DNA from 3 places in the Rossellomorea vietnamensis genome. Region 3 is predicted to be linked to each of the others. Evidence: riboswitches for the same ligand, from Rfam matches in the RefSeq annotation. Region 3 holds a riboswitch; each other region holds the start of a gene.
What was found. A riboswitch is a leader RNA that binds a small molecule or an ion and turns the genes downstream of it on or off. The one in region 3 is predicted to bind S-adenosylmethionine.
Positions count from the first base shown of each region.

Region 1: another riboswitch for S-adenosylmethionine. It lies ahead of mmuP (S-methylmethionine permease); the one in region 3 lies ahead of N5C46_RS18510 (methionine ABC transporter ATP-binding protein).
Region 2: another riboswitch for S-adenosylmethionine. It lies ahead of N5C46_RS20310 (methionine ABC transporter ATP-binding protein); the one in region 3 lies ahead of N5C46_RS18510 (methionine ABC transporter ATP-binding protein).

Region 1 covers NZ_CP104558.1:1,739,376-1,741,645, forward strand. The annotation lists gene mmuP (S-methylmethionine permease) at 1-973, opposite strand, end outside; SAM riboswitch class I at 1,066-1,172, opposite strand; gene nei (endonuclease VIII) at 1,312-2,148, shown strand; gene N5C46_RS08945 (ABC transporter permease) at 2,212-2,270, opposite strand, start outside.
Region 2 covers NZ_CP104558.1:3,969,129-3,971,398, reverse strand. The annotation lists gene N5C46_RS20315 (methionine ABC transporter permease) at 1-216, opposite strand, end outside; gene N5C46_RS20310 (methionine ABC transporter ATP-binding protein) at 269-1,294, opposite strand; SAM riboswitch class I at 1,415-1,520, opposite strand; gene N5C46_RS20305 (glycerol-3-phosphate responsive antiterminator) at 2,121-2,270, shown strand, end outside.
Region 3 covers NZ_CP104558.1:3,629,145-3,631,414, reverse strand. The annotation lists gene N5C46_RS18515 (methionine ABC transporter permease) at 1-474, opposite strand, end outside; gene N5C46_RS18510 (methionine ABC transporter ATP-binding protein) at 471-1,493, opposite strand; SAM riboswitch class I at 1,645-1,751, opposite strand; gene N5C46_RS18505 (SCP2 sterol-binding domain-containing protein) at 1,864-2,214, opposite strand.

The DNA of each region.
Region 1 (2,270 bases), 1.9 Mb from region 3:
AAATCGGGGAGATCGTTTGCTTATCAGCCAGAGACCATAGCATTCGGGAAGAAGCATACAGACCTGAGTTTGCCGCTGATAAGATAGCCGTGATAATGACAAAATTCATGATATCTGCGGCAAAAGGAATTCCAATCCGTCCAAGCACTGCGACAAAAGGGCTTTCCAATACACCGGCTGACTGGCTCGGTAATAATGCAGATAACACGACAATCGTCCCTACATAAAAGAGAATCAATCTCACAAGCGTAGTGCGGATGGCTTTAGGAATCGATCTGGATGGATTCTCTGTTTCTCCCGCCGCTACTCCGATCAGTTCTGTTCCTGAAAAAGCAAAATTCACGGCAAGCATGGTCATCAAGATGGCAAATGCCCCGTTCGGAAATAACCCTGAATCGGTGATATTCGAGAAAAATGGAACGGGCTCTGAATGACCAAGGGGGATGAACCCGAATATCGCCCCTGCCCCAATCACAATAAACCCCACAATCGCAATCACTTTCACTAAAGAAAACCAAAATTCAGATTCAGCAAAAAAACGCACCGACAATGCATTAAGGAAAAAAATCAACGCAGCGAAGACCGCGCTCCAAATCCATACACTAATCGAAGGGAACCAGCGCTGCATCATCAAGCCGGCCGCCGTGAACTCCGACCCCAATGCCACCGTCCATGTCAGCCAATATAACCAGCCCACTGTATAACCGGTCCCCGGACCAATGAATTTTGCAGCATAACTATGAAAGGATCCGGTCTCCGGCATATGGACAGATAGCTCGCCTAAACACAGCATCACTAGATACACCACCAGCGCACCGATTAAATATGCAAGGATCGTCCCAAATGGACCAGCCTGATGAATGGTATAACCCGAACTCAAGAAAAGCCCGGTTCCGATCACCCCTCCAAGACTCAGCATCACTAAATGCCGTGTCTTCATCTTTCTTTTGAAACTCTGTCCTGCGTTTTCCATACAAACACCCTTCCTTCTAAGTTAATTGAGGAATGAGTGAACAAACAAAAAACGCACCCTGAACGAGTGCGTCACCGACAAATAAAAGATTGCTCCTATCTATCAGGGTTTGAATCACCCGCTGGAATTAGCACAGTATCTTCGCAGACCTGTTGCTGAGGCTTCAAAGGGCCAGTCCCTCCACCTCTCTGGATAAGAAAATATTTTGATTTTTTAAAACTCTATCAATATATCGGAATAATGTCAAGACCCTGAAACCGATAATGTAGCCCAACCCATCCAATGGTTACATGAAGGTATAATTAGGGAACAACTATTGTAAAAAAGGAGAAACCGCCATGCCAGAAGGTCCAGAAATCAGAAGAGCAGCCGATAACGTTGAGCGTGCTCTTATAAATAAAACAGTGGAAGATGTTTATTTTGCCTTCCCTCATTTAAAGGACTATGGAGAACTGCTGAAGGGGTCTAACGTGACAAGAGTCGATACGAAAGGAAAAGCCATGCTCATCCGCTTTGACAATGGATACACCATCTACTCCCACAATCAACTTTACGGAAAATGGTATATCAGAAACACCTACAATTACCCGAAAACAAATCGCCAGCTTCGATTAGCCCTTCATAACGAGAAAAAATCCGCCCTTCTCTATAGCGCGTCGGATATCGAGGTTCTCAGAGATGAAGAGGTGCCATCTCACCCATTCATCTCAAAAGTCGGGCCAGACCTTTTAAGCGAAGAGGTATCCATAGATGAGCTGGTTGGACGGATGAAGGACAAAAGATTCCGAAACCGGAAATGGTCGATTTTATTGCTTGATCAAGGTTTTGTCGCCGGAATCGGGAATTATTTGCGATCAGAAATTATGTTTATTGCCGGCATACATCCTTCCTTCAGGCCTGTCGACTGTACTGAAGATCAATTAAACAAAGCTGCCCATGCGATGATGGATTTAGTAAAGCAATCGTATGAAACTGGAGGTATCACCAATGATCCCGTCCTTGCTCAGAAACTGAAAGACAAAGGTGTGAAGCGATCCCGCTATCGTCACTGGGTCTTTAACCGTGAAGGGGAATCTTGCTTCATCTGTGGAAGCGAAATCGAGAAGACGGTAGCCGGAGCCGCTTCAAGAAGACTTTACCATTGTCCGGTTTGTCAAGGATCGAACGATAAATAAAAGGGAACGTGGCAATCTTAATGCCACGTTCCCTTTTAACTTTTTAACGTCAAACCACAGATTCTATTCCGTACTCCGGTTAATCGCTTCTTTCATCGATATCCCTTTTACTTTCCGGCGAT
Region 2 (2,270 bases), 340 kb from region 3:
CGCCGTGCCGATTGACGTGCCCACTACCAATCTTGTAAAGGGGATGATCGCCACCATCAAGATGATGAACGGGATCGACCGAAACACGTTGATAATGCTGCTGAGTACTGAAAAGACGGCTTTATGTTCAAGTAAGTGCCCCTTCCTCGTCACCACAACGATGATGCCGAGGGGAAGCCCGATCAACGTGGCGAATAAAAGGGAGAATGACACCATCGCCACGGTATCCCATGTCGCTTCAATAATTCTTGGCCAGAATAATTCCCAGTTAACTTGCACGCTTCTCCACCTCGCTTACGAATAATCTGTTTCTCCAATATTCCAGGATTTCTTCCGTTTCGTTCTTGCTGCCGATGATCTGTACGATGAGATTCCCGAACGGCTTGCCCTGTAGTTCCGTGATCTGTCCGAATAATACATTGATATGGGCATTGAATGTCTTTGCCGTTTCGGAAAGGATCGGCGTTCCCGTCGAATCCCCCTTGAAAATAAGGCGGCAGATACGCCCTTCCTTGCTGTCATTTAATTTATCAAGAACCGATGCCGGCAGCTGATCATTCATGACACTCTTCACAAAGTTTCTCGTCGTCGAGGTCTGGGGGTTGGAGAAGATATCGAAGACGCTTCCCTCTTCCACGATTTCTCCATTTTCCATCACCGCGACCTTGTCACAGATTTCCCGGATGACCCCCATTTCGTGGGTGATCATCACGATCGTAATGCCATACTCCGCGTTGATTCTCTTTAATAAATTGAGAATCGATTCCGTCGTCTGAGGATCCAGTGCCGATGTGGCTTCATCACAGAGCAGAATCGAAGGCGACGTCGCCAGTGCCCTTGCTATCCCTACCCTTTGCTTCTGCCCTCCTGACAGTTCATCGGGATAATGCTTCGCTTTATCTTCAAGTCCGACAAACGCGAGCAATTCCTTTACTCTCTCGTTGATTTTATCTTTCGGCCATTTTGCCAGTTTCAGAGGGTAGGCGATATTCCCTGCTACCGTCCGGGATTGAAACAAATTGAAATGCTGAAAGATCATCCCGATGCGGTGCCGCTCTTTCCTCAGATCGATGGCCGACTGATCCTTCAGGCTGCGACCCTCTATGAAAATATCACCCGAAGATGGTTTCTCTAAAAAATTGAGACAGCGGACAAGCGTGCTTTTCCCCGCTCCACTGAATCCGATCACCCCATAAATCTCTCCCTTCTCCACTTCAAAGGAAACATCCCTCAAAGCAGTGAATGGGCCATCCTTCGTCTCGAATACTTTCGTAACATTCTGAACTCTGATCATACAGAACTTGCTCCTTTCGTTATGTATTCTTCTCGGTGCCTGGGTTATAAGGACATGGGTGAAAATAAAAAGTGCCCCTCTTCATAAGAAGAGAGGCACAAATATGTATATGTCCCGCTCTTCTCATCTTTCAAGTCATATGACTTGATGGAATTGGCACGGTATTCATTAAGAACCCGTTGCCGAGGTATCGCAGGGCCAGTCCCTCCACCTCTCTGGATAAGAAGATAACGCTTTATTAAGTTAAAGTTATGATGCGTTTCTGCATTAGGGTAATGGTAAAGGATTTTAGCTGGGTTGTCAATCCTGTTTTTCAATATATTTCATTATGGAGGGCAAACCGGAGACGGTTCTTACTCTATTTTTTGGCTTTAAGAGAAATTGAGATTACTTGAAAGGAGAAGGTAGAAACGGAATCGGACCCACTTTACGATCAAGGATATAAGCGGAGGTTTTCCGGTTACATTCAGTTTGGAACTAGATTTGAGGGAAAATAAGCGGAGGTTTTCCGCTTACACACAGAAAAATCACCTCATATTGTATTTCTTGAGTCAATAGGCGGAATTTTTCCGTCTATTTCAGCTTTTTTTTAAAGTAATGACGAATTAAGCGGAATTTTTCCGTCTATTGATTAGCTCTGGTGCTTACCCGGATCTCACTAACGATAATTGTGCTAGTTATCTTAACAGGCTGTCTACTATATTCACTCATAAAGGAGCGACCAAATATTATCTATATCGTACTTTTCCAGGTCATCGCCTACCCCATAAACAACTGTGCTATACTAAAAGAAAAAATATTCAGACTTTTCAAAGGGGCCAATTACATGAAACCAAACATTATCGACATAGTCCAATCCCAGGTCATCGCTTCCATCAAGGATGAAAAGGACCTCGACAAAGCCATACAGTCAAACGCCAACATCGTGTTCATCCTTACAGGCAATTTAATTACGATGAACGGATATCTGAAAAAG
Region 3 (2,270 bases):
TGTTACCGTGATACCTGAAACCAAAGCCGGAAGAGATTCGGGAATAAGCACTTTCCATATGATCGTGCTAGTCTTCGCCCCCATCGCTTTCGCTGCTTCAATGACGCCTTTGTTCACTTCTCTTAATGCAATTTCCACCATGCGTGCGTAAAACGGTGCTGCTCCGATAATCAGGGCCGGAAGAGCCGCGTTCGCCCCGCGGATGGTATCCAATAAAAATTTTGTAAATGGAATCAGTAATACAATCAGGATAATGAACGGAATCGAGCGGAATACATTGACCACTGCACTGGTCACCGTATATGTAAGCTTGTTTTCCCATAAATTTTCCTTGGATGTAAGAAATAAAAGGATCCCAAGAATCAGTCCTACCACGAAGGTAATCAGGACTGACATCCCCGTCATATAAAGGGTTTCAACAGTCGCTTCCCACATCTTCTCCCAGTCCACATTCGGAAATATATTTTCTATCATCCTCCGATCACCTCCACTTTGACCATCTGTTCCTCAGCGAAGGAAACGGCTGCCTGAACCGTCTCTTCGTTTCCATCAAGATGGACGAACAGCGTACCATAAGCCCCTTTTTGCGTTTGGGAAATCTGTCCTTGAAGGATATTGACATCCAGGTCGAATCGTCGGATCAAGCTGGTAATGAGCGGTTGCTCAGTCGATTCACCAACGAAGGTGAATTTCAGTACTTTTCCTTTCGGATACTGAGCCAATAGGTGATCGATCGTTTCCCCTGTTTCTTCCACTTGAGATACTTCTCTCACAAATCGTTTCGTCACCTGCTCTTTAGGATTTCTGAACACCTCAAGAACATCCCCAAGTTCTACCACCTTCCCTTGTTCCATGACCGCCACACGATGGCAGATCTTTTTGATCACATGCATTTCATGGGTGATCAGGACGATGGTCAGACCTAAACGTTTATTAATATCCACCAATAAATCAAGGATGGAATCGGTTGTTTGCGGATCTAAAGCAGAGGTGGCTTCGTCACAGAGAAGGACGTCGGGATTATTTGCAAGGGATCTTGCAATCCCGACCCTCTGTTTCTGTCCACCGCTCAACTGGGATGGATAGGCGTCTCCTCTTCCATCCAATCCCACCAGCTCCAATAATTCATTGGCCCTTCGCAGTCTCTCCTTCTTAGAAACTCCGGCTATTTCTAATGGAAACTGGATATTTTCAAGTACCGTACGCGACCAAAGGAGATTGAAATGCTGAAAGATCATCCCTATCGATTGCCTCGCCTGCCGAAGATCTTTCCCTTTCACTTTGGAAACAATCTGTCCATTTACGTTCACGGTTCCATTTGTGGGAACTTCAAGTCCATTGAGCATTCGGATCAACGTACTTTTCCCTGCCCCACTATAGCCAATTACTCCAAAAATTTCCCCTTGGCCAATGTCGATGTTGACGCCATCAACGGCTGAAATCGGGCCAGATTTTGATTGATAGATTTTTTTTACATCTGAAATGCTAATCATGCTGTCTCCACCTTCTTTCTGAGTAAAACGACCTTTTTAATAAGAATTACAGTTGCACATACCGGGCAATCCCCACAGCCTTTTCGTATACAATAAAAAATGCCTTCCTGCGATAAGCAGAAAGGCATAATCATATATAGGACTATCCTTTCTCTCATCTTTCAAAGCAAATGCTTTGAGTGAATTGGCACCATTTCAATTTTCATTGACGGTTGCCGGGCTTCATAGGGCACGTCCCTCCACCTCTCTAAATAAGAGTAAAGTATCGATTTATTTAATTTTTTGAATTGTTAAAGACTCTGAAAATTTGCTACAAGAGAGATTCTATCATCGAAAATAGAAATGTGTCAATTCTTTTTTCTCACGTTTTTCATACTTGGACGGGTTCCTTGACCCTGGACCTTGTCAGCCAGAGGATAGATTCTACAAATAACAGCTGGCGGTATCCCCCCTTGACTTCCAGGATGCCGTTTTCAATCAGTTGAGACAATCGCTCTTCTCCTGTTAGTAGGGATAGCATGTCCTTCTCTTTTCCCTTAATATCAAAATGCGATTGCCTGCTACCATCACGCAATACAGCACAACCTCTGTTTGAAACGGAGATCGCATAACGCTCCTTTTCACATTGAAATTGAAGAACAAATGGGCTGTCCGGAAACAAGAGTCGTAAGTGATACCTTGAATGACACTGATCTACTAATTCCTCTAAATATATTCGCATGAATACCCTCCCAGTGAAACTTCTATATAGTATCAATTCCACTTTTAGGTATTTTT